One region of the Agrobacterium sp. 22-214-1 genome, then DNA from elsewhere that is predicted to be linked to it. Evidence: predicted binding sites of a transcription regulator. Region 1 holds the regulator's gene; the other holds the start of a gene.

Evidence for each region. The regulator PhoB, encoded in region 1, activates phosphate uptake and scavenging genes when phosphate is short. The targets are predictions, from matches to a motif close to TGTCATNNANCTGTCAT.
Region 2: the regulator PhoB is predicted to act here: its motif matches at 9,662-9,678, upstream of ugpB (sn-glycerol-3-phosphate ABC transporter substrate-binding protein UgpB).

The regions. Positions count from the first base shown of each region.
Region 1 covers NZ_JBNWCK010000001.1:1,582,447-1,598,545, reverse strand. Annotated here, with positions in the region: gene ppk2 (polyphosphate kinase 2) at 4-885, opposite strand; gene phoR (phosphate regulon sensor histidine kinase PhoR) at 1,120-2,391, shown strand; gene ACQZ5G_RS08035 (substrate-binding domain-containing protein) at 2,587-3,621, shown strand; gene pstC (phosphate ABC transporter permease subunit PstC) at 3,885-5,369, shown strand; gene pstA (phosphate ABC transporter permease PstA) at 5,366-6,688, shown strand; gene pstB (phosphate ABC transporter ATP-binding protein PstB) at 6,703-7,518, shown strand; gene phoU (phosphate signaling complex protein PhoU) at 7,615-8,340, shown strand; gene phoB (phosphate regulon transcriptional regulator PhoB) at 8,371-9,054, shown strand; gene ACQZ5G_RS08005 (GcrA family cell cycle regulator) at 9,436-9,969, opposite strand; gene ACQZ5G_RS08000 (acetylornithine transaminase) at 10,401-11,600, shown strand; gene argF (ornithine carbamoyltransferase) at 11,658-12,575, shown strand; gene ACQZ5G_RS07990 (Hsp33 family molecular chaperone) at 12,817-13,806, shown strand; gene apaG (Co2+/Mg2+ efflux protein ApaG) at 13,857-14,249, opposite strand; gene ACQZ5G_RS07980 (O-succinylhomoserine sulfhydrylase) at 14,483-15,667, opposite strand; SAM riboswitch at 15,711-15,789, opposite strand; gene ACQZ5G_RS07975 (2'-deoxycytidine 5'-triphosphate deaminase) at 15,863-16,099, shown strand, end outside.
Region 2 covers NZ_JBNWCK010000008.1:211,738-227,836, reverse strand. Annotated here, with positions in the region: gene ACQZ5G_RS22840 (ABC transporter substrate-binding protein) at 1-565, opposite strand, end outside; gene ACQZ5G_RS22835 (PLP-dependent transferase) at 604-1,776, opposite strand; gene ACQZ5G_RS22830 (FadR/GntR family transcriptional regulator) at 1,773-2,465, opposite strand; gene ACQZ5G_RS22825 (ribonuclease H family protein) at 2,695-3,168, opposite strand; gene aztC (zinc ABC transporter substrate-binding protein AztC) at 3,294-4,319, opposite strand; gene aztB (zinc ABC transporter permease AztB) at 4,348-5,214, opposite strand; gene aztA (zinc ABC transporter ATP-binding protein AztA) at 5,207-6,034, opposite strand; gene zigA (zinc metallochaperone GTPase ZigA) at 6,332-7,537, shown strand; gene ACQZ5G_RS22800 (YqaA family protein) at 7,694-8,131, opposite strand; gene ACQZ5G_RS22795 (hypothetical protein) at 8,221-8,499, opposite strand; gene ACQZ5G_RS22790 (CobW family GTP-binding protein) at 8,496-9,602, opposite strand; gene ugpB (sn-glycerol-3-phosphate ABC transporter substrate-binding protein UgpB) at 9,941-11,251, shown strand; gene ugpA (sn-glycerol-3-phosphate ABC transporter permease UgpA) at 11,321-12,202, shown strand; gene ugpE (sn-glycerol-3-phosphate ABC transporter permease UgpE) at 12,213-13,061, shown strand; gene ACQZ5G_RS22770 (sn-glycerol-3-phosphate import ATP-binding protein UgpC) at 13,061-14,122, shown strand; gene ACQZ5G_RS22765 (glyoxalase superfamily protein) at 14,195-14,638, opposite strand; gene ACQZ5G_RS22760 (OmpW/AlkL family protein) at 14,848-15,546, opposite strand; gene ACQZ5G_RS22755 (MFS transporter) at 15,859-16,099, opposite strand, start outside.

The DNA.
Region 1 (16,099 bases):
GTCCTATTTGAGAAAATCCGGCCCAGATCCCAAAATCTTGTCGTCGATCTCGCCGATTGCCTTTTTGTCCTTGCCTTCATAATCGAGCGCAAGAAGGATGTGGCGGATGAGGTTCACCCGCGCGCGGCGCTTGTCGTTGGCGCGCACCACCGTCCAGGGGGCGGCATCGGTGTGGGTCTTTTCCAGCATTTCGTCGCGCTTCTGCGTGTAGTCGTCCCATTTTGTCAGCGCCGCTATGTCCATATCCGAAAGCTTCCAGCATTTCAGCGGGCTGTGGCGACGGTCATGAAAGCGTTCGATCTGCGTTTCGCGGCCGATGTCGAGCCAGAATTTGAAAAGATGAACGTCCTCATGGACCAGCATTTTTTCCAGACGCGGCGTTTCCTTGAGGAAGCGCTTGTGTTCCTCCGGCGTGCAGAAACCCATGACCGGCTCTACCCCGGCGCGGTTATACCACGAGCGGTCGAAGAGAACGAATTCGCCGGCGGTCGGAAAATGTGAGATATAGCGCTGGAAATACCATTGGCCACGTTCGGTTTCCGTCGGTTTGGTCAGCGCCACCACGCGGGCATAGCGGGGGTTGAGATAGGCCCGGGTCGCGAAGATCGCGCCGCCCTTGCCCGCCGCATCTCGGCCCTCGAAAACCGCCATGACCCTTTTGCCGGTGGCCTGCAGCCAGAACTGCACCTTGACCAGCTCCACCTGCAGCGCCTCGAGGGCAGTGTCATAGTCTTCCCGCTTCATCTTCTTGTCGTAGGGAAAATCGCCGGCGGAAAGTTTCTTTTCCTCAACCCAGTCAGGAAGAACCGGATCGTCGATGTCGAAGCTGCGCAGTTTGCCGCCTATGGTGATATCGACCGTCCGCTTCTTCGTTTCTTCGCCCATGGTTTCCTCCGGCTGTTGTTGTGTAAAGGCAACTCGACGCCAATGAGTTCACATCCATTGCCAGAATTCAAGTGAAACGGGACCGCTTGACCGGGGTGCGGGCGGCGGCAGCGATTGCGGCGTCGATTTTGCGCATATACGTTGTGGAAAATGCGCGATGATGAATCTCTGTCATGAAACTGGCCTATGAGATTTCGATGCGCTGTCAGATGAAAGTGGAAAGAGCAGGCTGAAATGGCAGTCATGGAAGGCGATGGTGGGTTAAGGCGTTTGGGAAGGAAGCTCGGTCGAAACTGGTTGCCCGTTCTCATCGTCAGCATGCTCGCCATCGTGGCCGTTGCCGAGCTCAACACGCCCTATATGCCCGCCGCCCTGTGGCTTTGCGCCGTCATTGCCATCCTCGCCGCCCGGGAGGGGCCGGCGGCGGCTCCCCCAAAGGACGGGAGCCCGGCTGCGGAGGCAGATGAGCAAGAAGTGCCCGGCGAAAGCGTCATTTCCGGCGTAAGGGCGGGCCTCGCGGTTCTGGATACCCCCGTTTTCATTCTCGACAGGAACGCCAGCGTGCTGTTTCAGAACGGCGCGGCCGAGCGCGCCTTCGGCCAGTTGCCCGCCGGGGCGCATATTTCCGCCCGGTTGCGCTCTCCCGGCCTCCTGGATGTCATTCGCGAAACCATTACCACCGGCCAGCCCAACCAGGTCGAACATTCGGAGCGCTTCCCTTCCGAACGGGTCTTCATCGTCCGCATCGCCCGTGCGGATATGGGAGAGGGGGCAGGCCCGCCATTCTATATCCTGTCGTTCCGCGACGTCTCGGAGCTTCGCCGCATCGACCGCATGCGCAGCGACTTCGTCGCCAATGCCAGCCATGAATTGCGCACACCGCTCGCCTCGCTGCGCGGTTTCATCGAAACCATGCAGGGGCCGGCGCGCAACGATCCGAAGGCGCAGGAACGTTTCCTCGCCATCATGCTGGATCAGGCAACCCGCATGAGCAGGCTGGTGGACGATCTCATGTCGCTGTCGCGGCTGGAATTGCGGGCCAACATCGCGCCCGACCAGAAGGTCGATCTCGTTCCCGTCATCGGCCATGTGCGCGATACCCTGCTGCCGCTTGCCGACGAGCTGGATGTGACCATCACGCTGCACCTGCCCGACCGGCCGGCAGAGGTGCAGGGGGACCGCGACGAGCTGGTGCAGGTATTCCAGAACCTCGTTGAAAATGCTTGCAAATACGGCCAGGAAGGCAAGGTCGTGGATGTCTGGTTGCGCGCCGAACCCGGCAAGCCGGTGGAGGTGAGCGTCATCGACAAGGGGCCGGGCATTCCCGCCGAACATGTGCCGCGCCTGACGGAGCGTTTTTATCGTGTCAGCGTCGCCGACAGCCGCTCGAAAAAGGGCACGGGTCTCGGACTTGCCATCGTCAAGCACATCCTCACCCGCCACCGCGCCCGCCTCATCATTAAATCGGAATTGGGTAGCGGCACGGACTTCACTGTGAGATTCTGACATAAAATATGCATCTGCTTTTAATGTCGCGTATATTTATAAATAAAATCAATAATTTAGGTTGTCACAAATCTTTCGTCAAAGTGACATAAAAGGATGGGGCTACGGTGGTTAAGAAAAGGTCGCCGAGCGCAAGCTAAGAGCGAGTGTCGCTATCGGCTGCGTCCACAACAAAGCCCACGACGGGAGAGACAAATGAACATCGTTAAATTTTCCGCAGCAGCTCTGGTGGCTTCTGTCGCCTTCGCTGGCGCCGCCGCTGCTCGCGACCAGATCCAGGTTGCCGGTTCCTCCACGGTTCTGCCTTACGCCAAGATCGTTGCCGAGACCTTTGCCGAAACCTTCCCGAACTTCAAGGCTCCCGTTGTTGAGTCCGGCGGCACGGGCGGCGGTCTGAAGGCGTTCTGCTCGGGCGTCGGCGAAGGCACCATCGACATTGCAAACGCTTCGCGCAAGATCAAGAGCGACGAACTGGCTGCCTGTAAGGCTGCTGGCGTTGCCGACGTTCAGGAAGTGAAGATCGGTTACGACGGTATCGTCTTCGCAATGGACTCTTCCAACAAGGACATCAAGCTCGAGCCGAAGGATCTGTACCTTGCGCTCGCCGCTGAAGTCGTCAAGGACGGCAAGCTCGTTGCCAACCCTTACAAGAAGTGGTCGGAAATCAACAAGGAACTGCCTGATGTAGCAATCGCTGCTTACATCCCGGGTTCCAAGCACGGCACGCGCGAAGTCTTCGAAGAGAAGATCATGGCTGACGGCTGCAAGGAAGCCAAGGCGACCGACGTCATCAAGACGCTCATCACCGATGCCAAGCAGGCTGCTGCCAAGTGCGTTGCAGTCCGTAAGGACGGCGCTGCAGTCGACATCGACGGCGATTACACTGAGACGCTCGCCCGCATCGATGCCAACAAGACCGGCCTCGGCGTTTTCGGCCTCGCTTTCTATGAAAACAACGCTGACCGCCTGAAGGTCGCGACCGTTTCGGGCGTCGTTCCGTCCACCGAAACCGTTGCCAGCGGCAAGTACCCGGTTTCCCGCCCGCTGTTCTTCTACGTGAAGAAGGCTCACCTGGGCGTTATCCCGGGCCTTAAGGAATATGTCGAGTTCTTCGTTTCCGACGAGATGATCGGCCCGGATTCCCCGCTCGCCAACTACGGCCTGGTTGCTGCTCCGGACGCAGAGCGCGAAGAAATCCGCTCGAAGTTCTCGGCCGGCTCCACGATGTAATGAAGAAAGAGGGGTGCGGCTTTGCCGTGCCCCTCATTCGGCTTCGCTTGGGCCGTCGTCCGCGGTTGACAGTTCCTAACCATCGCCATCCACATGATTGTCGATGGATTACAGATGGATAGGATGTATCAACCTTGACGCTTGCCAGACGATGTTACAGTCAGGCGGCAGGCATCATGGGATGGTCCAGCGGTCTCGTTTTGATGACTTTTTGATTTGCCCGATATCGCACCGTGCTCTTGAGGCACGCCGAGGGAACTCTAATGAACACATCGATCCTTTTGCTGATACTGGCGCTCATCGGCATCGGCAGCTATCTGCTCGGCAGCCGCCGTGCCGTCGCCCTGTCTGGCGGCCGCCCCTCCAGCATGCATTCCCGTGCCGGTTATCACGGTTCCTACGCGGTCGTCTGGGCGGTGCTGCCCGCGGCGTTCATTCTCTGTGCCTGGCTCATTGTCAGCCCATTGCTCGTCACCTCGGCCGTGCGCGGTAGTTTCCCCGAGGATGTCAGGGCGCAATCCGAAGCGCAGCAGAGCCTGACCTACGGTATGGTGACCTCCATCGCCCGTGGCCTCCAGCGGCTGACGCCGGAGGAAACCGCGCAGGTCGAGGCCGATACGGCTGCGGTCCGGCCGCTTCTGGCATCGAAGGGTGTTGCAATCGCCGGCGATCCCGAGCGGTTCATGGTCGATGCCGCCCACACGCTCAACAGCATGACCTCCACCAGCCGTATCGCGATGATCGCCGTTGTGCTGCTGGCCGCGCTCGGCGGCGGCGCCTATGCGCTGCGTGCAATCGCGCCGCGTTTCCGGGCGCGCAACCAGGTCGAGAAAGTCATTCTCGCGGCCCTGCTCGTCGCCTCGTCCATCGCCATCCTCACGACCATCGGCATCGTCCTTTCCATGCTGACGGAGGCGATCCAGTTTTTCACCATGGTTCCGGCGCACCAGTTCTTCTTCGGAACGGTCTGGGATCCGCGTTTTGCGGCGGCAGGCGCCACCGACTCCTCCGGCCAGTTCGGCCTGATCCCGCTGCTCGCCGGCACGCTTTATATCGGCCTGGTCGCCATGCTGGTTGCGGTTCCGGTCGGTCTCTTTTCGGCGATCTACATGGCGGAATATGCCTCGCCGCGCTTCCGCTCCATGGCAAAGCCGCTGCTTGAAGTGCTCGCCGGCATTCCCACCATCGTCTACGGCTTCTTCGCGCTCACGACGGTCGGTCCTTTCCTCAGAGACATTTCCACGCAGATCAACGGTCTGGCGACGGGCAACTACGCCAACTTCATCCAGGCGCAGAGCGTCATCACCGCCGGCTTCGTCATGGGCATCATGCTGATCCCCTATGTGTCGTCGCTGTCGGATGACATCATCACCGCTGTGCCGCGCTCGCTGCGTGACGGTTCGCTCGGTCTTGGCGCCACGCGTTCCGAGACGATCAAGAGGGTCATTATTCCGGCCGCTCTTCCGGGCATCGTCGGCGCCGTGCTGATGACGGCGTCGCGCGCCATCGGCGAAACCATGATCGTGGTTCTTGCGGCCGGTGTTGCTGCCCGTCTGCAGCTCAATCCCTTCGAACCCATGACCACGGTGACGGTCAAGATCGTCAGCCAGCTCACCGGCGACCTTGAATTCACCTCGCCGCAGACGCTGGTTGCCTTTGCACTCGGCATCACGCTTTTCGCCATCACGCTTTGCCTGAATATCTACGCGCTTTACATCGTGCGCAAATACCGGGAGCAATATGAATGACCGACATCGTTTCTCCCGCAGCCGGCGCGAGCGCCGTCAACAAGGCCACGCGCCGTGATATCGGCATCAAGCGCCGCTATGCCGCCGAACGCCGCTTCCGTGCCTACGGCATGGCAGCGATTTCCTTCGGCCTCATCTTCCTCTTCCTGCTGCTTTTCTCGGTGGTTTCCAAGGGTTACACCGCTTTCCAGCAGACGATGATCACCGTTCCAGTTGAGTTTTCGGAACAGATCATCGATCCGAAAAATGAGCGCGCCACAAATCCCACTAAGCTGATGACGGCCAATTATCCCGTCATCGCCCGCGATGCGGTCGCCAAGGTCCTGGGTGTTGCGCCGACGGACCGCGCCGGCCTTCGCGCCGTCAATCTCCTGATTTCCGACAGCGTGCGCACGCAGCTTCGCGACATCGTCGTTGCCGATCCCGCCGTTATCGGCACCACGCGCACCGTCACGCTGCTGGCGTCGGGCGACGTCGACAGCGCCTTCAAGGGCCAAGTCGACCTGACGGCGGATGAAGCCAATCGCCGTATCTCGAACCAGCAGCTCGGCTGGATGAACCAGCTCGCCGAAAGCGGCCAGCTCGGCAAACATTTCAATACCGGCATCTTCGTCAACGGCGCGTCGAGCCGTCCGGAAGCGGCGGGTGTCGGCGTGGCGCTGATCGGCTCCTTCTACATGATGCTGATCGTGCTGGTGCTGTCATTGCCGATCGGCGTCGCGGCCTCCATCTATCTCGAGGAATTCGCCCCGAAGAACCGTCTGACGGATCTTATCGAGGTGAATATCAACAATCTCGCGGCCGTTCCCTCTATCGTTTACGGTCTGCTCGGACTCTCGGTTTTCATCAACTTCATGGGCTTTCCGCGCTCGGCCTCGCTGGTCGGCGGTCTCGTCCTGACGCTGATGACCCTGCCGACGATCATCATCGCGACGCGCGCTGCCCTGAAGGCCGTGCCGCCGTCTATCCGCGCCGCCGCCCTCGGCCTCGGCGCTTCCAAGATGCAGACGATCTTCCACCATGTGCTGCCGCTCGCCATGCCCGGCATTCTGACCGGCACCATCATCGGTCTCGCCCACGCGCTGGGCGAAACGGCGCCGCTGCTCCTGATCGGCATGGTGGCATTCGTTGCGAATTATCCGACAACGCCGATGGATCCGTCCACGGCCCTGCCGGTGCAGATTTACATGTGGGCGAACGAAGCCGAGCGCGCCTTTGTCGAAAGGACATCCGGCGCTATCATCATCCTGCTTCTGTTCCTCATCGTCATGAATGTTGGCGCAATCCTGTTGCGTCGCCGCTTCGAACGGCGCTGGTAGAAGGAGCTTGAGCAATGAACATGTTGTCGGAAGCAGCAGTTGAAAAGGCGCTGGACAAGAAAATGAATGAAGTCTCATACAAGATGATCGGCAAGGACGTTTCGGTTTATTACGGCGAAAAGCGCGCGCTTTACGACGTGAATCTCAACGTTCGGGAAAATACGGTGACCGCGCTTATCGGCCCGTCCGGCTGCGGCAAATCCACCTTCCTGCGTACCCTGAACCGTATGAACGACACGATTGACGGTTGCCGGGTCACCGGCAAGATCACGCTCGACACCGACGATATCTACGATCAGGCGATTGACGTCGTGGAATTGCGCGCCCGCGTCGGCATGGTGTTCCAGAAGCCGAACCCCTTCCCGAAGTCGATCTACGAAAACATTTCCTACGGTCCGCGCATCCATGGTCTCGCCCGCAACAAGGCGGATATGGACCAGATCGTCGAGCAGAGCCTGCAGAAGGCGGGTCTCTGGAACGAGGTTAAGGATCGTCTGCACGAATCCGGCACCGGTCTTTCCGGCGGTCAGCAGCAGCGTCTGTGCATCGCACGCGCCGTTGCCGTCAGCCCGGAAGTGATCCTGATGGACGAGCCCTGCTCGGCTCTCGACCCGATTGCGACCGCAAAGGTCGAAGAATTGATCCACGAGCTGCGCACCAATTACACCATCGTCATCGTCACGCACTCCATGCAGCAGGCGGCGCGTGTTTCCCAGCGCACGGCCATGTTCCATCTTGGTCATCTTGTCGAGGAAAACGAAACCGACAAGATGTTCACCAATCCGGATGACCAGCGCACGCAGGATTACATCATGGGCCGCTTCGGCTGATCCCGGCCGGCGCTTTATCGAAACCGTACAAGACTGGTGCTTCTGCCGTGCCCGCTTCCGGGTACGCGCATGCAGGCCAAGCCGGAGGACTAGACCATGACACAGACAACGACCCATTCTCACATCGTTTCCGTTTATGACGATGAATTGAAGTTTCTGACGCGCCGCATCGCCGAAATGGGCGGTCTTGCGGAGCAGATGTGCGCCGACGCCGTGCGTGCGCTCGTCAATTCCGATGCCGCGCTCGCCCAGAAGGTCATTTCCGACGATGCGATCCTCGACCACGCCGAGCGCGAGATCGGCGACAAGGCCATCGTCACCATCGCCAAACGCCAGCCGATGGCGGCAGACCTTCGCGAGATCATCGGCACCCTGCGTATTGCAGCTGACCTTGAGCGCGTCGGCGACCTTGGCAAGAACACCGCCAAGCGCGTCATCGCCGTTGCCGGCACCGGCGTGCCGCGTAAGCTCGCCCGCGGCATAGAGCACCTGTCGGAACTGGCGCTGGTACAGCTCAAGGAAGTGCTGGACGTCTATTCCACGCGTTCCGCCGAGAAGGCCAATGCCATCCGCGAGCGCGACGAGGAAATCGACGCCATGTATACGTCGCTCTTCCGTGAGCTTCTGACCTACATGATGGAAGATCCGCGCAACATTACCACCTGCACGCATCTTCTGTTCTGCGCCAAGAATATCGAGCGTATCGGCGATCACGCCACCAATATCGCCGAGACGATCTATTACATGACCACCGGCAGCCAGCCGGAAGGCGAGCGTCCGAAGGACGACAGTTCCAACACCCTCGGTTCGGTGACCGAGTAACAGACAGGCAGCGGCTTGCGGAGTTAGTATATGGTGCCCAAGATTGCAGTTGTGGAAGACGAGGAAGCGCTGAGCGTCCTGCTTCGTTACAATCTCGAGGCTGAGGGATATGACGTCGACACGATATCCCGTGGAGACGAGGCAGAAATCAGGCTGCAGGAACGTATTCCGGACCTCCTTATCCTGGATTGGATGCTTCCCGGCGTTTCCGGTATCGAACTGTGCCGTCGGCTCAGGATGCGGCCGGAAACCGAGCGCCTGCCCATCATCATGCTGACGGCGCGCGGCGAAGAAAGCGAACGGGTTCGCGGTCTCGCCACCGGCGCCGACGATTATGTCGTCAAGCCGTTCTCGACGCCGGAACTCATGGCCCGCGTCAAGGCGATGCTGCGCCGCGCCCGCCCCGAGGTTCTGTCTTCGGTGCTGAAATGCGGGGATATCGAACTGGATCGTGAGACCCATCGCGTTCACCGCAAGAGCCGCGAAGTGCGCCTCGGCCCGACGGAATTCCGCTTGCTGGAATTCCTGATGACCTCTCCCGGCCGGGTGTTTTCCCGCTCGCAGTTGCTGGATGGCGTCTGGGGTCACGATATCTATGTGGATGAGCGCACCGTCGACGTGCATGTCGGACGTCTGCGCAAGGCGCTCAATTTTTCGCATATGCAGGATGTCATCCGCACCGTGCGCGGCGCCGGATATTCAATGGAAGCCTGAGAAAACCGAAACCGATGGTTTCACTTGGGATAAATTCTCCAAAAATCAGAAGGCCCGAGACCGGAACGGTGTCGGGCCTTTCGATTTTGAACCTTCCGCAAACGCGTATCCTCGTTCTTTTGAAGGTGACAGACGGTCTGCTGAAAGCCGGATTGCGCGGTGAAACCTGACAGTAGGAAGGGCGCGGCACGTCGCCGACGAATTCAGAGCATTTGCCGCAAGGGCCCATCGCGGTTTTACATCCGGAGAATGCGCAAGAACAGGGATTGGGAGCGCCTCTTAAACAACGCGGGCTCCGCGTCTGAACCACTTTGGATTCCGCCATAAAAAAACGGGCCCGAAGGCCCGTAGTTTTTGAGTGTCGAATGCGTGCCGCAACACTCAAGCCTTGCGACGCTCGCTTACCGGCTGGTAGGCAAGCTTTGCATGGAACTTGCAATAGGGCGAAGATTCCAGTGCTTCACAACCGCAGAAATGGAAATCATCCTTCAGCGGATCGCCGACCGGCCACTTGCAGGTGCGCTCCGTCAGTTCCGTCAGCGTCAGGCGGCGGGAAATCGGCGTAACGACATTTTTGGAGGGAACGTAATCGAGAACTTCGGCGGTCTCGATATCGATCTCCTCGTGCAGCGCCGTTGCCGCGCTCGAGCGGTTCAAGGCGCGTGCAGGTGCTGCGCTGACGCGGGTCGCGAAATTCGTCGCGCGCGGGGCAGGGGCAGCGGTGCGCTTGGGCGCGGAACGCGCCGAGGTAACCGGGCCGCCGGCCTTCACGCGTCCCGGCAGGTTGAGGCGATGGACCTTGCCGATGACGGCATTGCGGCTCACGCCGCCCAGCTGCGCTGCTATCTGGCTGGCGCTAAGCCCCTCGGACCACAATTTCTTGAGTTTTTCGACTCGTTCGTCTGTCCAGTTCATGCCGCTTCTCCGCTTGTCGCGTATAATGTCGGCAGAATCCCTCTCCGCCTCGCGGGCGTGCCGCGAGCGTGGTTTCTGCCTGATTTTTGGTGACTAGTTCCGCCGCAATGCAGTCTAGTAATTAGCGATTAACCTAGTGCCACGCAGACTCCGTGGCAAGAGTCGCGGGAATCATCTCGAATCGATTTTCCGGTTTTCCCCAACTTGCTGGCGAGTTGAGTCTGAAAGGCAACACCTTGGGCCTCATCCGCCGCCACCTACTAGGGCTTGAGAAGCCCGGGAAACGCGGACTTTTGTTGACATCGGCAGGCGAAGTGACAATAGTGCCCCTGCCGCCGCGAGGCGGCATTTTTGATTTTCAGGCAAGGGATAACCCCGAAAGCCTATTGACAACCGTCTGACAGCGCTTCCGCGCAAGGAGTGATACAGCCATGGCCGAAGCCGCCGCGCCATTGTTCGATACGTTTGCTAGAGCCCCCCTGCGCTTCGAGCGAGGCGAGGGCGTCTGGCTGCTCACGGAAAGCGGCGAACGATATCTGGATTTTGCGGCCGGCGTCGCGGTCAACTCGCTGGGTCACGCCCATCCGCACCTCGTGGAGGCGATCAAGACCCAAGCCGAGAAGGTCTGGCACGTCTCGAACCTTTATGAAGTCCCGGGCCAGGAAAAGCTTGCAAAGCGCCTGACGGAAGCGACATTCGCAGACAAGGTCTTCTTCACCAATTCCGGCGCGGAAGCGCTGGAATGCGCGATCAAGACCGCGCGCCGTTATCATTATTCCAAGGGGCATCCGGAAAAGTTCCGTATCATCACCTTTGAAGGCGCCTTCCATGGCCGCACGCTGGCGACGATTGCCGCCGGCGGCCAGCAGAAATATCTCGAAGGTTTCGGTCCCAAGGTCGAAGGTTTCGACCAGGTGCCCTTCGGTGACGTCGATGCGCTGGAAGCCGCCATCACGGCCGAAACGGCCGCGCTTCTGATCGAGCCCATTCAGGGTGAGGGCGGCATTCGCGCGCCAGCCAAGGAATTCCTGCAGCTGCTGCGGTCGCTCTGTGATGAGCACGGCATGTTGCTGATTTTCGACGAGGTCCAGACCGGCGTTGGCCGTACGGGCAAGCTCTTTGCCTATGAGCAGACGGGCGTTGCACCGGATATCATGGCGGTTGCCAAGGGTATCGGCGGCGGTTTCCCGCTCGGTGCATGCCTTGCGACGGCGGATGCCGCTTCCGGCATGACGGCGGGCGTGCATGGCACCACCTATGGCGGCAACCCGCTGGCCATGGCTGTCGGCAATGCCGTGCTCGATGTCGTCCTCTCCGAGGGCTTTCTGGAAAAGGTCCGTGATGTCGCGCTGGTCTTCCGCCAGGGCCTTGCTTCGCTGAAGGATCGTTATCCTGACGTTATCGAGGAAATCCGTGGCGAAGGCCTGCTTCTCGGCATCAAGGCCAAGGTTCCATCGGGCGAGCTGTTGCAGGCCATGCGCGCCGAGCATCTGCTGGGCGTGCCGGCGGGCGACAACGTCATCCGTCTTCTGCCGCCGCTCGTCACCACGGCGGAAGAGGCCCGCGAGGGTCTGTCACGCGTGGAAGCGGCCGCCGCTTCCCTGACAGCGAAACAGGCAAAAATCGCCTGAGGAAACAATAAAGGGCGGGCCTCTTCCCCGAGGCTCGCGAGCATGGGACAGTTTGAAATGGCTTCACCTAAACATTTTCTCGACCTGTCGGCCGTCAGCTCGCAGGACCTGCGGGCAATTCTCGACGACGCCCGCACACGCAAGGCCGCCACCAAGGCCGGAACGGCGGAAAAGCCGCTTGCCGGCAAGATGCTGGCTATGATCTTCGAAAAGCCTTCCACCCGCACCCGCGTCTCCTTCGATGTCGGCATGCGCCAGCTCGGCGGCGAGACGCTTTTCCTCTCCGGTACGGAAATGCAGCTCGGTCGCGCCGAAACGATCGGCGATACGGCCAAGGTGCTGTCGCGTTACGTCGACGCCATCATGATCCGCACGACGGATCATTCGCGCCTGCTGGAGCTTGCCGAACACGCGACGGTGCCGGTCATCAACGCCCTGACGGACGACACGCATCCCTGCCAGATCATGGCGGATATCATGACCTTCGAGGAACATCGCGGCCCGGTCAAAGGCAAGACTATTGCCTGGACGGGTGACGGCAATAACGTCCTGCATTCCTTCGTCGAAGGCTCGGCCCGTTTCGGTTACCGCATGACGATGGCCGTGCCGATGGGCTCCGAACCGCATGACAAGTTCCTGAACTGGGCGCGCAACAATGGCGGCGAGATCATGCTGTGCCACGACGCCGACAAGGCCGTTGCGGGTGCGGACTGCGTCGTCACCGATACCTGGGTGTCCATGAACCAGGAACACAAGGCGCGCGGCCACAACATCTTCCAGCCCTATCAGGTGAATGAAGCCCTGATGGCCAAGGCGGAAAAAGACGCGCTGTTCATGCATTGCCTGCCGGCCCATCGCGGCGAGGAAGTGACGGATGCCGTGATCGACGGTCCGCAATCCGTCGTCTTCGACGAGGCGGAAAACCGCCTCCACGCGCAGAAGTCCATCATCGCATGGTGCATGGGCGTCATCTGATGAGCAATCGCCCGGCCTGACACCGTCACGCCGGGTGCTTGAACTTGCGCGCATAGATTACCATCTGTGGGACTTCGAAGAGGCCCGTCGGTTTTGCTGGCGGGCCATCATCACGATTTGCACGTTTTTCCCCGGAAGCGGTTTCTCTTCCCGGGTCTCTGTGCGACAAGCGAAAAAAGCACATTTTAAAAGCCGGACTTTTGGACGGTAGCGGCGCCACGGCTGCGCCAGGGAGTATGACATGGCAGATGTAACGGTTGAACTGGACGATCTCGATTTTGCTGGCGACGACAAGGTTGTGCCCTTTCAGGTCGAAGGTCTGGATGTGCGCGGCCGCGCCGTGCAGGTGGGTCCGCTGCTGAATGCCATCCTCGAGCGGCATGACTATCCCCCGGCGGTCGCCCGCCTGCTGGCGGAAGCGACCGTTCTGACGGCGCTGATCGGCACGTCGCTCAAGTTTTCCGGCAAGCTGACCGTCCAGACCAAGGGTGACGGCCCGGTCGACCTTCTGGTTGCGGATTTCACCGCGCCGGAAAGCATGCGCGCTTATGCCCGTTTCGATGAGGAGCGGCTGGCGGAGGCGATTGCGGCCGGGGCGACGTCGCCGGAGCAATTGCTCGGCAACGGCATTCTGGCCTTCACGATCGATCAGGGTGCGGGCATGCAGCCCTATCAGGGTATCGTGCCGCTCGATGGCTCCTCGCTGGAAGACATTGCCGGGGTTTATTTCCGCCAGTCGGAACAGCTTCCCACCCGCGTGCGGCTGGGGGTTGCCGAGTTCTTCGACCGTGATGGCGAAGGCAAGCCGCGTCATGGCTGGCGTGCGGGCGGCGTTATAGCGCAGTTCTTGCCGCAGTCGCCCGAGCGGCTGCGTATGCGCGACCTGCATGGCGGCGACGGCGATGAAAGCGGTCACGAGGTGCAGGAGGATGATGCCTGGACCGAGGCGGTGACGCTGCTGAACACGGTGGATACCGACGAGCTGACCGATCCGCAGGTGCCGGTGGAACGTCTTCTCTTCCGGCTTTTCCACGAGAGCGGTGTGCGTATCTATGATCCGCAGGCGGTTCTTGACCGTTGCAGCTGCTCGCGGGAGAAGATCAAGGGCGTGCTGTCCGGTTTCACCGCCGAGGAGATCGAGGCAAGCGAAGAAGACGGCGCCATTGCCGTGACCTGCGAGTTCTGCTCCACGACCTATCGCTACGATGTGAGTGAATTTGAGAATGCCTGAATGAAAGCCGCGTCCTGAAAGGGCGCGGCTTTTTCATTGCCGGGTGAATGTCAGTTCAGGACCCGCATCAGGCCGGGTGAATCCAGCGAAAAGGCGGGTATGGTGACGTTGAACACCTCGCCATTTTCCGTTTCCATTTCATAATGGCCGAACATCAGGCCAGAAGGTGTGTCCAGCGGGCAGCCGGAGGAATATTCGTAGCTGTCGCCCGGTTTCAGATGCGGCTTCTCACCCACGACGCCCGGCCCATAGACCTCATCCACCTGCCCGTTCTGATCGGTGATGTGCCAATAGCGATTGACGAGGGTAACCGGAATATCGGAATTGTTCGCGATCACGACTTTGTAGCCCCAGACGTAACGATCGTCATCCGGGTCGGATTGTTCCTCGAGATAATACGGATCGACCGTTACCTCGATATCCCTTGTCAGAGCACGATACATACGCGCCACACCTCGATATTATGCCTGCCGCCGCATCCTACACTATAGGCTCTGGCTATCGTCAAGAAAATGAATGACTTGACGGGCAGGAGGCGTCTCCTGTTGCGCTGTTTTCCACCGTTAGGGATAACGGTAAAGGTAAATATTGGTTGCCTGAAGCGGTCTTTTTAGACCGTGCAGGCGAACCATGGCCCGACACGCAGTCAGGCGATGGCGCTTTGCGGATTGAATTTTCAGGCCGAAACGGCCGCCAGACCCTTCGCCAGATCCTCCAGCAGGTCGTCGGTATCCTCGATGCCGCAGGAAAGGCGCAGGGTGCCGCCGGAAATGCCGAGTTCAGCACGTGCCTCGTCGGTGAGGTTCTTGTGCGTCGTCGTGCCGGGGTGGGTGATGAGGCTCTTGGCGTCGCCGAGATTGTTGGAAATCTTCACGATCTCAAGCGCGTTCTGCAGCTTGAAGGCTGCTTCCTTGCCGCCCTTCAGCTCGAAAGCCACAAGCGTCGAGCCGCCGGACATCTGTCGGGCGATGATATCGGCCTGCGGGTGATCGGCGCGGCCGGGATATATGACCTTGGCGACCTTGCCGCTATCGGCGAGAAAATCGGCGATTTTGCCGGCATTGGCCGTCTGCTGCTTCACACGCAGCGGCAGGGTCTCGATGCCCTTCAGAAGCGTCCAGGCATTGAAAGGCGACATGGCGGGGCCGGTATGGCGGAAATAGTCCTGCAGCTCTTCCTCGATCCACTTCTTGTCGGAAAGGATCACGCCGCCAAGGCAGCGGCCCTGGCCGTCAATATGCTTGGTGGCCGAATAAACGACGATATGGGCGCCGAGTTCGAGCGGCTTCTGGAAAAGCGGTGTGGCAAAGACGTTGTCGACCACCACCTTCGCACCGATCTGGTTGGCGAGCTTCGCCACGCCGGCAATATCGATGATTTCAAGCGTCGGATTGGTCGGGCTTTCGAGGAAGAACAGCTTGGTGTTCGGCTGGATCGCCTTTTCCCAGTTTCCGAGATCGCGACCGTCGATCAGCGTGCATTCGATGCCGTATTTCGGCGCAAGCGTTTCGACCACCCAGCGGCAGGAGCCGAAGAGGGCGCGGGCCGCAACGATATGGTCGCCGGCGCGCAGCTGGCACATGATGGCGGCGGTGACGGCGGCCATGCCCGACGCAAGTGCGCGGGCGTCTTCGGCGCCTTCCAGCAGGCACATGCGTTTTTCGAACATGTCGTTGGTCGGGCTCGCATAGCGGGCGTAGATGAACCCATCCGTTTCACCCTTGAAGCGCGCTTCGGCGGCTTCGGAGTTTTCATAGACGAAACCCTGGGTCAGATAGATCGCTTCCGACGTTTCACCGTAAGGGGAGCGTAGCGTACCGCCGTGAACGAGCTGGGTTGCCGGGCGCCATTTATTGCTCATGTGATCACCTTCAAAACAAAAAAACCGGCCGCAAAAGCAGACCGGTTCCTAGCACCCGGTCTTTTTAGCCACTTGTTTAACGTGGCTGCAAGCCGACCGGCCAAATCACCACGGGATAAGCTTGCCATACTGCCGTTACCGGCTTGCGTCAATGCTTTCCTTTTGGTTTTGTCGCCGTAAAAAGGAATGATGACCATGACCAGAACCACGGGCATTTTGGCGGATGGCGCAATCAAGGCGCTGTTTGCGGGCGGCAAGCTGAAGAGCGAGGCCGATCTCGATGCTGATCAGGTGCAGCCCGCCAGCCTCGATCTCAGGCTCGGCTCGAAGGCCTATCGCGTGCGCGCCAGTTTCATGCCCGGTCCCGGAAACCGCGTCATCGACAAGCTCAATCGTCTCAGCCTGCACGAGATCGACCTTACCCAGGGCGCG
Region 2 (16,099 bases), on a different contig from region 1:
TGAGGCCGCCCGGGCCGCCGCGCAGGCAATAGCCATATTTGCCGGGAAGGGCCGCGACCTTCTTCGAGGCGTCGGCGAATTCGTCGAGCGTCTTCGGTGGCTCCTTCACGCCCGCCTGTTCCAGCAGCTTCTTGTTGTAGAACATGGCGCGGAGATAAAAGCCGTAGGGCAGCATATAGGCCGTGTCCTTCACGTCGCGGCCGAGTTCCAGCGTGCGGTCGCTGAGGCCCGCGGTGTGTTCCCACTTTGCGAGATAGGGCTCAAGGCTTTCGAGCATGCCGTTATTGGCATAAAGCGACAGCCATGTGTCGGGCATTTCCATCACATCGGGAATATCGCCCGCAGAGACCATGGTGGCGAATTTCTGGAAGGCCTCGCTCCAGGGAAGCGAGATGATTTCCACCTTGGTGCCGGGATTGGCGGCCTCGAATTTCGAAACGATGCCCTTCAGCGTTTCGGTGCGTTCCGGGCTGGTGATGACTTCCACCAGCTTCAAGGTCGTGTCCGCCAGCGCCGTTCCGGTCATCAGGGCGGTGAAGATTGCTGCTGTTACCAGTTTTTTCATGTCGTTCTCCCCTTTTTTGTCGTCGGTTTAAAAATGCGTCAGGCGGCGGTGGCCGCCTTGATCGCGGGTTCGAGATCGTTCCAGAGGGCTTCCGTGCCCTCCAGCCCGACATGCAGGCGCACCGAACGCGGGCTGATGCCGAAGGTGTGGGCGGAGTTTGGCTGCGCCTTCTGTTCGAGCACCACTTCGCCGGGGACGATCAGGCTTTCATGCCCGCCCCAGGAAACACCCAGTTTGAAAAGCTTGAGGCGGTCGGCAAAAGCGCGCACATCCACCCCTTCCCTGAAGATGAAGGAAAACAGGCCCGATGTGCCGTTAAGGCCGGGCGGCAGGCGGTTCGCCAGCCCCGGATGGCAGACCTTCTCCACCACATCCAGCGCCTGCAGGCGGGTAGCGATCTCAAGCGCCGATGCCTGATGCGCCTTCATGCGCAGCGGCAGGGTGCGAAGCCCGCGAATGAGCAGCCAGGCATCGAAGGGTGACATCTTGCCGCCGAGATAGGGATAGGTTTCCGCCCGGATGCGGTCGATCATCGCCTTCGAACCGGCCACCACGCCGGAGACCACATCGCTATGGCCGCCCAGATATTTCGATGCCGAATGCACGACGAGATCAACGCCGAGCGAAATCGGCTGCTGGAAGACCGGGCTTGCCCAGGAATTATCGATGACGGTGACGGCGCCATGCCGCTTGCCGATGGCCGCCAGCGCCCCGACATCATGCGCCTCCATCACCCAGCTCGTCGGGCTTTCCATGTAGAACAGCTTCGCACCCGGCATCGCCTTTTCAACCGCCGCCTCATCGCGGCCGTCGACATAGGTTACCTCGATATTCATGCGCTGCATGAAGGTGCCGAACAGGCGGAACGCATCGGGATAGACATGGCGCACGGCGACGATCCGGTCGCCCGGCGAAACGAAGGAGAGCACGGTGGAGGAAATGGCCGACATGCCGCTTGCAAAACCGAGCGCATCTTCCGCCCCTTCGAGCTTCGCCAGCATCTCTTCGAACAGCCGCACCGTGGGGTTCAACCCGCGCGTATAGACCGGTCGCACCTTTTCGCCGCGATAGGTGGAGACCATCTCGTCATAGCTGGAAAAGGTGAAAAGCGAAGTCTGCACGATGGGCGGCACCACGGCCTCAAAGGCGTGGGCCTCGTCATGCGCAACGATAAATGAGGCGGGATCGAAGAGATCGTTGCCATGGTTCATTTCGACATGTCCTTGATATCTTCCTCGACGACAGCGAGGATTTTCAATGTTTCTTCACGGGCGGTCTCGGCATCACCGGCGGCGATGGCGTTGAACAGCGTGCGGTGAAAGGGAAAGGAGCGGCTGGCGAAATCCGGCCGGTCAAAGGGTTTCGACCAGAAGCGTTCGAAACCTTCACGCATCTGCTCCAATAGCTGCTTGAACAGCGAATTATGCGTGGCATCATAGATGGAGAGGTGAAAGGCGAGGTCCGCCTTGCCAGAGGTTCCCTCGGCCAGATGCACCCGCTCCATCTCATCGAGCCGCGCTTCCATGGTGGCGATATCCTCGGGCGTGCGACGGCGCGCAGCGGCCATGGAGGCCTCGACCTCGATGCCGCGCCGTACCTCCAGCGTCATCAGCAGCGCATCGCGCAGGCTTTCGGCATCGATGGAAATCGGCATATGCACGGTGGCAGCGGAAATCGGCTTCAGCAGATAATTGCCGCTGCCCTTGCGGCTGTCGATAACGCCGAGCGCCTGAAACTTGCGAATGACTTCACGGATGGTGGACCGGCCGACGCCCAGCGCCGCCATTAGTTCCCGCTCCGCCGGCAGCCGGTCTCCCGCCTTCAGCCCTGCCCGCTCCACATAGTCGGAAAGCGCAGCCTCGACTTGGCGCACGCGGTCGCTCGGCGGAATCGGCTGCATGAGTTCCCGGCTGGACCTGTCCAAGACGCACCCTCTAAATTGGTCTGACATCTTACCATTTCAAACGGGATGTCGATTGTCAACCGGCAGGCGGCCGTGGGTGCGCACCATTCGGCTGGAGTCACGAAAGAATACCGGCGCAACCGCTCGATACAGAAAAAGGTCGAGACGGGAGATGGCTGGAGTGAAGAGGTTAAAGCGCCGAATCACGACAACTGATGGCTGCCGGCTAAATCACCGTCGCATGGGAAACGCCACGCGCCAAAGCATCGGCATGCTCGTTGCCGACAGTGCCGGAATGCCCTTTGCACCATTCTACAACCACATGGGGATGCCGCTCCAGCAGGCTGTCGAGCTGCTGCCAGATGTCCCTGTCGGGGATCGGTCTTCGCCGGGTGCGCTGGTTGGGCGTGATCCGTTTCCAGCCGTTGTTGCGCCAGATCGCCCTATAGCGGCGGCAGCCTTCGATGACATGAACGGCATCCGTCCAGAGCGTGACTGCCCGCGTTGGCGCCTCGGCGGCGATCCAGGATAGTGCGTTGAGAACGGCGAGGACCTCGAACGTATTGTTCGATGTGCCGACAGTCCTGCCTGAAGCGGAATGCACTTGGTGGCCCGCTTCATGAACCACGAACGCCCATCCTCCGGAACTGGAAGCATCGTCGAAGGAACCGTCGGTGAAGATGTGAAGCGCATCGGACATGGGGAGGCTTTTTAGCACCAATATGGAAATCGCTAAGGGAAGAGTTCCAGGGCCATTGCACGAACAAAAAAGCAGAGAGGGCGGCACAAGCCACCCTCCCCGAACTCACAGCGATATGGTCGAACTTACTGGCCGAGCACGGCCGCCGTGATCGTCTCGATATTGTGGTTGATCATGTCGATATAGGTCGCGGCCGGGCCGTCGGCAGTCGAAAGCGCGTCGGAGTAGAGCGTGCCGCCAACCTTCAGGCCGGTTTCGCTGGCGATCTGGTCGATCAGCCGCTTGTCGGTGATGTTTTCGACGAAGATCGCCGAGGCCTTGTCGTGCTTCACCTGGTCCACAAGCTTGGCGACATCGGCGGCCGAGGCTTCGGATTCCGTCGATACGCCTTCAGGCGCGAGGAAATTCAGGCCATAGGCATGCTCGAAATAACCGAAGGCGTCGTGCGAGGTGATGATGACGCGCTTTTCCGGCGGGATGGCGGCGATCTCGGTCTTCACTTTCTCGTTCAGAGCGACAAGCTTGGCGATATAGGCGTCCGAATTGGCGGTGTAGGTCGCGCAACCGGCCTTGTCGACCTCGCAAAAGGCGCCGGCAATGTTCTTCACGTAGATTTCGGCGTTCTTGATCGACTGCCAGGCATGCGGGTCGAACTCGCCGTGATGGTGATGTCCCTCATGGCCGTGGTCGTGATCATGGGCCTCGGCGGTCTCATGGCTGTGGCCGGCTTTCTCTGCCTTGTGGTCGTGACCTTCCTCTTCCTCGGCTTCCGGATGGGCGTGACCGGCCGGCTCTTCGGAAAGCTTGAGCGGCTCCACGCCCTTGGTCAGTTCCACCACCGGCGCCTTGGTGCCGCTGGTGTCGATGAGCCGCTTCAGGAAGCCTTCGAATTCCAGACCGTTGACCAGCACCACATCCGCCTTGCTGACGGCGACGGCATCGGCCGGGCGGGGCTCATAGACATGGGCGTCGCCATCCGGCCCGACCAGCGTGGTGATTTCGACACGGTCGCCGCCGACGTTTTTCGCAAAATCGGCGATGATCGAGAAACTGGCAACGACCTTGAGTTCGGCGGCGGACGCCTGCGCCATCAGAACCGGGGAGAGGGAAAGAAGGCTGGCGCAGGTGGCCAGACGGAAGGTTTTGAACATGAAGGTTCTCCTTTTTCGAACGCTGTTTTCAGGCCGTCCTGTGACGGCCGGAACCGAGAAGATCGCTGAGCACGCCGCGCGTGCCGATGAGGATGGAGAGCGCATAGATGACGCCCGCGGAAAGTATGATCGCCGGGCCGGATGGCAGCGACGCGTGATAGGACAGAAGCAGGCCGGCGAAGCAGGACACCATGCCGATGCCGATGGAAATGAAGCACATGGGTGCGACACGGTTGGACCAGAAGCGGCTGGCGGCGGCGGGCAGCATCATCAGCCCGACCGAGAGCAGCGTCCCCAGCGCCTGAAAGCCGCCGACCAGATTGAGCACGACGATGGCAAGGAAGAGGAAATGCACCGGGCTGCCCCAATTGCTGACCGAGCGCAGAAACAGGGGATCGAGGCATTCCGCCAGCAGCGCCCGCCAGAAGGTTATCATCACCAGAAGCGTCACGATGCAGATGCCGCCGATCAGGCCGAGCGCCTCATTGTTCAGCGCCAGCACCGTGCCGAACAGCACATGCATGAGATCGACGCTGGAACCGCGCCATGAGACGAGCAGCACGCCGAGCGCCAGCGAGATGAGATAAAAGGCGGCAAGCGACGCATCTTCCTTCTGGATGGTGAAGCGTGACACAGCACCGGCACCCAGCGCGACCAGAAGGCCGACGGCCAGCCCGCCGATGGTCATGGGCAGGATTTCCAGCCCGTAGAACAGAAACCCGACCGCCGCTCCCGGCAGGATGGCGTGGGACATGGCGTCGCCCGTCAGGCTCATGCGGCGCAGCATCAGAAACACACCGACCGGGCCGCAGCTGACGGCAAGGATCAGCGCACCGGCAAGTGCGCGCTGCATGAAGACATATTGGACGAAGGGTTGGATGAAGATATCAGCCATGGACATTCGAATTCGCGTGGGAGTGGGCATGGGAATGGGCGGATGCCGCCTGCGGACTTGCCCCGACGATCTGCGGCGAAGGCGCCTCGGCCGGCTCGCACCAGGGCGCATTCTCCTCCCACGCCTCGTGGAAATGCCGCGCCTGCCGAATGTTCTCCGCCTGCAGGACCTCGGCCGTCGGACCCAGCCCGACAAGCTTTCGGGCAAGGAACAGGGTCTCCGGGAAATGCTGCCGCACGAGCTGGAAGTCATGAAGGACGGCCAGAACCGTGCGTCCCTCCGCCACCCATGATTTGATCAGGACCATAAGGTCGGAAACAGTGCGCTCGTCGACGGCGTTGAAGGGTTCGTCGAGCAGGATCAGCTGCGCATCCTGCAACATGGCGCGGGCAAACAGGGCGCGCTGCATCTGGCCGCCGGAGAGCGAGTCGATATTGCGCTTTTCAAAACCGGAAAGCCCGACCGCCTCCATCACGCGGCCCATCGCCGCCCGGTCTTCGGGACGGTGGCGGCCAAGCAGGCCGCGTTTCGGCCAGAGACCAAGCGCCACCAGATCCCGCACCTGCGCCGGAAAGGAGCGGTCGAGTTCCGATTGCTGCGGCAGATAAGCGACGGACAGATTTGGGCTTACCCGGCATTCGCCTCCGAGCGGCTTCAAAATGCCGGCAATGCCTTTCATCAGCGTCGATTTTCCAGAGCCATTGGCGCCGACCACCGCAGTGAGTGAGCCTCTGGCAATATCGCCATTCAGATGATGCACGGCCGCGCGGCCGGCATATCCAAGCGTCAGGTTTTTGAAGGCGAGGCACGGATCGCTCATCGATCCCTCCGGGGCAGGATGTCATTCGATGGCCCTTGATATGTAATGTTATTACATTCGTCAAACGAATATGTAATGAAATAACATTAACTATCGGAAAGATACGTTGCGCTTCGCATAAGCAGCAGCCTCCGCATTGCGGGGACGCTTTTTTTCTGTTGCCCGTTGACAGGCTGCCAGTATGTAATGTTATTACGTTACAAAGCCAAGACGGGGTAGCACTGAACCCGTCGTTTCCAGATCGTGCGCGTGGTCGCCATGAGGTCCGCGCGAGCGTTGCCAAAGAACGAGGTCCATATGTCGCAAAAACTTCCCGTCACCGTGCTTTCCGGCTTTCTCGGCGCCGGCAAGACGACGCTTCTCAACCATATTCTCGCCAATCGCGATGGTCTGCGCGTGGCGTTGATCGTCAACGACATGAGCGAGATCAATATCGACGCCGCACTGGTGCGCGATGGCGGCGCCAATCTCTCCCGTACGGAAGAGCAATTGGTGGAAATGACCAATGGCTGCATCTGTTGCACGCTGCGCGACGACCTCCTGACGGAGGTGCGGGCGCTGGCCGAACAGGGGCGTTTCGATTACCTGCTGATCGAATCCACCGGCATCGCCGAGCCGCTTCCGGTCGCCGCAACCTTCGATTTTCGCGATGAAAACGGCCGCAGCCTTTCCGATGTCGCGCGTCTCGACACCATGGTGACGGTGGTGGATGCCGCCAATCTTCTCAACGATTACGGTTCGTCCGATTTTCTGGCCGACCGGGGCGAAACGGCGGGCGATGGCGACAACCGCACCATCGTCGACCTTCTGGTGGAGCAGATCGAATTTGCCGATGTCGTCGTCCTCAACAAGATCGGCACCGCGACGCCACAGGAACGGGACGCCGCCCGAAAGATCATTGTCGGGCTGAACCCGGATGCGAAATTGATTGAAGCCGATTTCGGCAAGGTGGCGCTGAATGAGGTTCTGGGCACCGGCCGTTTCGATTTCGCCAGGGCTGAAGAACACCCCCTGTGGTTCAAGGAATTGCACGGCTTCAAGGATCACATTCCCGAAACCGAGGAATATGGCATCCGCTCCTTCGTCTATCGCGCCCAAAAACCCTTCGACCCCGTGCTGTTCCAGCGCTTCATCGATCGCGCCTGGCCCGGCGTGGTGCGCGCCAAGGGCTTTTTCTGGCTGGCGACGCGTCCGCGTTATGTCGGCGAGATCAGCCAGGCCGGCGCATTGGTGCGTACCGGCAAGATGGGCCTGTGGTGGTCCGCCGTGCCGAAGGAGCAATGGCCGCGCGAAAAGCAGTTCCTCGATATGATGAAGCCCTATCTCGATCCGGTCTTCGGCGACCGCCGGCAGGAAATCGTCTTCATCGGCTCCGATCCGATGAACGAGGCGCGCATCCGCGCGCAGCTCGACGCCTGCCTGATCGATACCGAGGCATTCACACCGGATGCATGGCGGCACCTGCCCGATCCTTTCGCAAGCTGGGACAGGCAGGCGGCTTGATCGATAGCTACCGATGCGAAGCATCTGTAAGCCGTCACCCCGGACTAGGTCCGGGGTCCAGCGCGATCAAGTCCTTGATCGCGAGAGACTCTTTTCACGGCGCAGACGCGCCGTGGCTGGATGCCGGATCTAGTCCGGCATGACGGAGGAGAGGCTTTATAGAAAATTCAGCGTCACCAGCGCCAGAACGAGATAACGCCCCACCTTGGCGATGGTGACCAGCAGCAGGAAGACCGGCAGCGGTTCCTTCATGATGCCGGCCGCGACCGTCAGCGGATCGCCGATCAGCGGCGCCCAGCTGATGAGCAGGGACCATTTGCCATAACGACGATACCAGTTCTGGGCGCGCTCCAGTGCCGCCTCCCCGACCGGAAACCAGCGTTCATGCCGAAAACGCTCGATGCCGCGGCCGAGCAGCCAGTTCGCAAAGGAGCCGGCGACATTGCCGGCGCTGGCCACGGCGACCAGCAGCCAGACGGGCTGTGATTTCAGAACAATGAGGCCGGCCAGTGCTGCCTCCGACTGCATGGGCAGAATGGTCGCCGCGATAAACGCCGTCAGGAACAAACCCGCATATACCGCCAGATCGGCCATTGCCCGCCCTTCATCATCCGCGAATCTCACGGTTTGCCGAAGTGCCGGAAGACGCTCACGCCGTCAAGCGGGCGATATTTCGCACGGCCTTACGGCACATCGGCGGCAATGGCCCCGACGATATCGTGACGGGCTACATCCAGCAGCGCCTTATGAACCGACAATTGCCGGGTGCTGCCGGATACGGACAGAATGAGGATCACGGTTTCCTTCGGCGGGCAATTCGGCAGCGCGCAGGAGATCTCGTGGACGGAAACAATGTCGTCTTCTGAAAGAAACAACAGTTCCCGCGTCCAGTCCTTCATGATGCGGGCCTGCGAGACGATCGCAGAGCCGCTGCGCGCAAGCGGATTCGTTTTTAACGTCATCGGAATACCTTTCGCCCCGTCTGCGCGGCCAATGTCTCGAAGAGAGCGCGGATCGGCTGTTGCGGCATATCCATGCCGATCAGCACGATGCGCGTGGAACGATTGCCATCCGGCCAACGCTCCAGGCGGGTCAATGGATAAAGCCGGTGCTGCACCGCATGGGCGACAACCGGCCGCTCCGGGTCATCCGTCGCGCCGAAAATTCCCTTGAGCCGCAGCAGGCCGGAATGCACATTGCTGGTGACGAGCTCCAGAAACGTGACGATCGCCTGCGGATCGAAAGCGCCGTCAAAGGTCAGATCGAAAGCCTCGACCCCGACGCCATGGCGGTTGATATCGTGCTGGTGGGCGGCATGAAGGCTCAGCCTGTCGGCCGCAAGCCACCCCGGCGCATCCTCCGGCTTGCCGCGCAGCGAATAATCCGAGGCTGCAAATAACGACATCAGATCGAAGTCGGCGGCATTGCGGTCATGAAACGAGGCCGCAGGATTGAGATCGGCGAGGCTTTCCCGGTCCACGGCTGCGGCATCGGCAAGATCGGTTTTCGTCAGAACGATATGGTCGGCAAAGGCCAGCTGTTTCCAGCCTTCGATAAAGCTGTCGAGCATCGCCGGACCAGAGACAACGTCGAAAGCCGTGACCACGCCTGAAAGGTGGAAATGCCGGGCCACGATGTGATCGCGCAGGCCAAGCGCCGGCGTGCCGCCGGCGATCAGGCTGTTGATGATCGGCGCGGGATCGGCAAGGCCGGTGGTTTCGATGACGACCCGCGATACTTCCGGCATCATCCCTTCCAGAAAGGCCTGATGCAGCTCGTAAAGCGAGGTGCGGATATCGCTGGTGGCCGTACAGCAGATGCAGCCCGTCGTCGTTCTGAAATATCGTTCAGAACCCGTTCGCACCAGACCGTGATCGATGGGCACCGAGCCGAATTCATTGACGATGACCGCGGCATCGCGCATTGACGGCTCAGTCAGAAGCGCGTTCAGCAACGTCGTCTTGCCCGCTCCCAGAAAACCGGTCAGCAGGGTAACCGGCACCGTGCGGACAGGTGGCGCGACGGCCGAATCGTCCCTGGAATCGACCACCTTTTTCCGCTTCATTCCGAACACATCCGCACCTTCGACATCCATAAATTCGCCGCACCATAATACGTAATGTAATAACATATCAATGACGATTATTGGATTTCCGGCGGGAGCTGATCCCGCGCCGGCATGCCCCTAACAGCCGGGCGCATGAAAAAACCATGGAACGAAGGAAATGGAATAATAAATCCGTTTCCTTCACTTTCGTTTTAATCGTTCCACGTTCTCTTGCATTTTCGTTAGAGTTCGCTTTTAATCAGATCGCTAGTACAGAAAAGATCGCCCGCAGCCGGATCGAGGAGGAACGACTGCAATAAGGGGCTGTATCTTTTACTGTTTTCATAACGGGAGGAATGACCTTGAAAAAACTCAGCTACCGCCTCGCCGCGGCATCCGCGCTTTCGTTTTTTGTCACATCGAATGCATATGCAGTAACGGACATTCAGTGGTGGCACGCCATGACCGGCGCCAACAACGAGGTCGTGGATACGCTTGCCAAAGAATTCAACGATAGCCAGAAAGAATACAAGATCACGCCCGTCTTCAAGGGCACCTATCCGGAAACGCTGAATGCCGGTATCGCGGCGTTCCGCGCCAAGCAGCCGCCGGCGATCATTCAGGTCTTCGACGCCGGTTCGGGCGTGATGATGGGTGCTGCCGGCGCCATCAAGCCGGTGGCGGATGTGCTAAAGGAAGGCGGCTACACTTTCAACAAGGCCGATTATCTGGCCGGCATCGTGGCCTATTATTCCAAGCCTGACGGCACCATGCTGTCCTTCCCTTACAATTCGTCCTCGCCGATCCTCTATTACAACAAGGATGTCTTCCAGAAGGCCGGCCTCGACGCCGCCAACCCGCCGAAGACCTGGCCGGAAGTTTTCGAAGCCGCCAAGAAGATCAAGACCAGCGGTGCGGCCCAATGCGGTTTCACCTCCACCTGGCTCACCTGGATTCAGACCGAAAACTTCGCCGCCTGGAACAACGTCTCCTATGGCAGCAATGAAAACGGCCTTGGCGGCACGGATGTGAAGCTTGCGGTCAATGCACCGCTCTTCGTCGAGCATTTCCAGGCCATTGCCGATCTCGCGAAGGACGGCACCTTCCGTTATGGCGGCCGCACCTCGGAAGCCAAGCAGCTGTTCATGTCCGGCGAATGCGGCATCCTGACCGAATCTTCCGGCGGCCTTGGCGATATCGTCAAGACCGGCATGAATTACGGCATCGGCCAGCTTCCCTATTATGAGGGCCATGGTCCGCAGAACACCATTCCCGGCGGCGCCAGCCTCTGGGTCTTCGGCGGCAAGAGCGACGCCGAATATAAGGGCGTGGCCGAGTTCTTCCACTTCCTCTCCCAGACCAAGATTCAGGCACGCCTGCATCAGGTCTCCGGCTATATGCCCGTGACCATCGCGGCCTATGAGGAAACCAAGAAATCCGGCTTCTATGACAAGAACCCCGCCCGTGAAACGCCGCTGCTGCAGATGATGGGCAAGCCGCCGACAGAAAACTCCAAGGGCGTGCGTCTCGTGAACCTGCCGCAGGTGCGTGACATCATGAATGAGGAGTTCGAGGCGATGCTGGCCGGCAAGCAGGACGCGAAAGCGGCACTCGACAAGATCGTAGAGCGCGGCGATGCGGCCATCAAACAGGCTGCCGGCAACTAAACGATCCCCTGCCCCGCCCGCATCCTCAAAAGGGTGTGGGCGGCATTCCCATCTCATCAGGAGATCGCCGTGCAAAGCGTCGTATTCCCCAACAAGATCCTGCCCTATCTGCTGGTCGCGCCGCAGATCATCCTCACGGTGATCTTTTTCTTCTGGCCGGCAAGCCAGGCGCTTTACCAGTCGACCATGCGCGAGGACGCCTTCGGGCTGAACAGCAATTTCGTCGGGCTGGCGAATTTTTCCGCCGTGCTCTCAGACGAAAGCTATCTGAACTCGCTGCAGGTCACCGTCATCTTCAGCATCCTGACCGCGCTCGTCTCCATGGGGCTGGCGCTGCTTCTGGCGACGGCGGCGGACCGCGTGGTGCGCGGCAAGGGCTTTTACCGCACCATGATGATCATGCCCTATGCCGTCGCCCCTGCGGTGGCCGGCATGTTGTGGCTCTTCATGTTCAACCCGGCCATGGGCACCTTCTCCTACATTCTGCGCCGCAACGGCATCATGTGGGACCCGCTGCTCCACGGCGATCAGGCCATGCTGCTCGTCGTCGCGGCGGCTGCGTGGAAGCAGATCAGCTACAATTTCCTGTTTTTTGTCGCAGGCTTGCAGGCAATTCCTAAATCATTGCTGGAAGCGGCCTCCATCGATGGTGCGCGCGGTTCGCGGCGCTTCTGGACCATCGTTTTCCCGCTGCTTGCGCCGACAACCTTCTTCCTTCTGGTCGTCAACACGGTCTACGCCTTCTTCGATACCTTCGGCATCATCCATGCCGTCACGGGCGGCGGCCCCGCCAAGGCGACGGAAACGCTGGTCTACAAGGTCTATAATGATGGTTTCGTGAACCTCAATCTCGGCTCTTCCGCCGCGCAATCCGTGATCCTGATGGTGATCGTCATCGCGCTCACCGCCTTCCAGTTCCGCTTCGTCGAGAAGCGCGTGCATTACGGCTGAGGATTTCACAATGATTGAAAATCGCCCGGTCGCCCGCGTGATCGCCCATCTGATGCTGGTTCTTGGCATCATCATCGTGGCCTTCCCGATCTATTACACCTTCGTCGCCTCCTCCATGACGTCGACGGATATTATCCGCCCGCCCATGTCGCTTTTGCCCGGCGACCATCTCGGTGAAAACTATACCGACGCTATGGTCGGCGGTGTCGAAAGAGTGGTGGGCGTCAGCCTCGAGCGGCTGCTGTTCAACAGCTTCGTCGTGGCGCTCGCCATCGCCATCGGCAAGATCGTCATCTCGTTCCTGTCGGCCTTCGCCATCGTCTTCTTCCGCTTTCCCTTCCGCATGGGCTTTTTCTGGATGATCTTCATCACGCTCATGCTGCCGGTGGAAGTGCGTATTCTGCCCACCTACAAGGTTATCGTCGATCTTGGGTTGATCGACACCTACGCGGGACTGACGCTGCCGCTGATGGCGTCGGCCACGGCAACCTTCCTGTTCCGGCAGTTCTTCCTGACCATTCCCGGCGAGCTGGTCGAGGCGGCACGCATCGACAATGCAGGGCCGTTCCGCTTCATGCGGGATATTCTGCTGCCGCTGTCGAGAACCAATATCGCCGCCCTTTTCGTGATCCTGTTCATCTATGGCTGGACCCAGTATCTCTGGCCGCTGCTCGTGACCAACGACGCCAAGATGAACACGATCATCATCGGCCTCAAGCGCATGGTGGATTTCACCGACGCTTCGACGCCCTGGAATTATGTGATGGTGACGGCGATCCTCGCCATCATCCCCCCGATTATCGTTGTGGTGCTGATGCAGCGCTGGTTCGTCAAAGGTTTGGTGGAGACCGAAAAGTAATGGCAAAAATTGCGCTGAAAGACGTCCGCAAGGTTTATGGCGGCAATGTCGAGGCCATCAAGGGCGTATCGATGGACATCGCCGACGGCGAAATGATCGTGCTCGTCGGCCCCTCCGGCTGCGGAAAATCCACCCTGCTGCGCATGATCGCCGGGCTGGAAGGCATTTCGGGCGGCCAGATCGTCATCGGCGACCGCGTCGTCAACGATCTCGAACCCTCCGACCGCGACATCGCCATGGTGTTCCAGAACTATGCGCTTTATCCGCATATGACGGTGCGCCAGAACCTTGCCTATGGCCTGAAGAACCGCAACACGCCGAAGGAGGAGATCGAACGGCGCATCACCGAGGCGGCCAAGGCGCTGGAGATCGAACAGTTCCTGGAGCGCAAGCCGCGCCAGCTTTCCGGCGGCCAGCGCCAGCGCGTGGCCATGGGCCGCGCCATCGTGCGCAAACCGGCAGCCTTCCTGTTCGACGAGCCGCTCTCCAACCTCGATGCCAAACTGCGCGTGCAGATGCGTGTCGAAATCCGCCGCCTGCAACGCTCGCTCGCCACCACCAGCGTCTACGTGACCCATGACCAGATGGAGGCTATGACGCTGGCCGACCGACTGGTGGTGTTGAATGCCGGCCGCATCGAGCAGATGGGCACGCCGATCGAGCTTTACGAAAAACCCGCGACCACCTTTGTCGCCACCTTTATCGGCTCGCCCTCCATGAACCTGCTGAGCCATGGCGCGACATCGGCAAATGGCTCTTCCGGCTGGTCGGTGCAGGGAACCGCGGCATTGCCGCAGGGCGTCGCCACGCTCGGCATCCGCCCCGAAGACATTACCCTTGCCGATGAAGCCCCCGCAGACGCCGCCTTCACCGGCACCGTGCAGGTGGATGCCGTTGAACTGGTGGGGGCGGAGAGCTACGTGCACGGCTCCTTCGCCGACGGCACAACAATCGTCTTCCGCGTCCACGGCCGCTCTCAGCTTCGCATCGGCGAAACGCTGAAGATTGCCGCCCAGGCGAAGGATTTTCACCTGTTCGATGCGGCGGGAAAGAGAAACTAAGCCTGCCGCCGAAAAAGGGACACCCGCCACTCGGCGGGTGCTCGCACTATTGCAAGAATCTCCGGCAGCTCTTTACCAGACGAGCTCCACCTGCGGCCGACCGTTGGAGGTTTTCTCCACCGTGCGGCCGGACGTATCGACGTTGCAATGAACGCGCTGCCGGAACGCGGAAAAGCTTTCGAAAGTCACCACATCCACGGGATCGTCGAGATGCAGGGTCAACCGGTAGCGTTCGGGATCGCCGCCGAGCGCCTGCACGCCCAGAACGGAGGCCACGAAGGGTTGGCCGAGGTAAAAACCTTCCACTCTTGAACCCAGAAGATAGGGGTTGAAGGCGGGGCGGTTGCCGGCCGATGCGTGGAGGGTGTTCCAGTCGCGGAAGCCATATTGCGCGGCGATGAGTTCCAGCGCCTTCGAATGGGTGATTACCTGCCCCTCACCTTCAAGGGCGGCGCGCAGGCGTTTTGCCTGTTCTTTCAGCCCCTCAAGTGCGGGAAGCGGTTTGGACACGTTCATAACGGTTCTCCAACATGCGCATGCCGACTATTCCGAAGGGGGTCCGCGTTGCCATCGACGACATGCAAAACATGGGATGACCGTTATTGAAGAAAGAGCTTCACCAGGGGCGCAAGCGCCTGCGGACGGCCGGGGCTCTTATGCCCGTGGCCGTCCCTATAGCCCAGAAAGCACCGCCCGTCAAAGGCGGCGCTTAACCGATCCCGCAATCAGAAGCGATAGGTGATACCCGCGCCGATCAGCCACGGATCGAGCTTCGCCTTGCCGCTGATCGGCGTGCCGCCGAGTTCCGCCGTCCAGTCGGTCTTGAGGAAGATCTTCTTCACGTCGAAGTTCACGCCCCAATGCTCGTCCAGCATATAGTCGAAACCGACCTGCACGGCTGCACCGACCTTGTTCTTGACATCGAGATTGCTGAAACCGGGCTTTTCCGTCTGGTCATAGAACAGCGAATAGTTCACGCCCGCGCCGATATAGGGCTTGAAAGCACCGAAATCGGTGAAGTGATATTGCAGCGTCAATGTCGGCGGCAGCAGCCACGTCTTGCCGACCGGCGTGCCGGCCAGCACACCCTCGCCATTGATCTTGGCATAGGTGGTGCCGAGGATAAGCTCTGCGGCGAAGTTTTCGGTGAAGAAATAGCTGATGTCGAGTTCCGGGATCACGGTGTCCGAATAGGACAGGCCCGCTCCCGGCAAACCGTCGACGCTGCCGCTGTCATGGGTGATGACGCCGAGACCGCGCACGCGCAGCATCCACGGGCTTGCCGCCGCAATCGCCTCTTCGGCGGTGGGGGCCGGCGCTGCCTGGGCCAGATCGGCAGCCATCGCATCGGCGGATACCAGCATGGCCGTGACACCAACTGCGACACTGGCAAGCAAGGCGGTTTTTTTGTTTCCGTTCGTCATTCCATCTCTCTCCTATAGCGCACCGCAGCCGGGCAAGTCCCCGGAACCGGCTGATGACGGCGGGCTTTCGCGAATCTTCGCCTGCCGCAACCGCTTGGGGCCACTATGACGAAGGGAGGGGCGGGCCGATTGAGATGGATCAAAGCGGAACGCCGATCATGGATCGGAACGATTAACCGGCAAGCATTGTGACAATTACGCAACAAGTGCCGTCCAGCGATCGTGGAGCTCGTGCAGAACGCGCCCGGCAGATGCCGGAAAAATACGAAAAAGGCCTGCAAATGCAGGCCTCCTTCCAGTGCATCACCTCTATCACGCGGCCTGCGGCGTCAGTGTTGCGGAGCCCGGCTTGCGCAAAAGCAGAACCGAGACGGCCGCGATCATGCACATCAGACCGGCAATCTGCAGCGCGGGCATATAGGTATCGAAGTCGCTCTTGAAGAAACCGGCGCCAAAGGCGGCGGTGGCGGCTCCCAGCTGGTGGCCCGCAAACACCCAGCCGAAAACGAGACCGGCCTTTTCGCGCCCGAAATTCTCGGCAGCGAGCTTCACC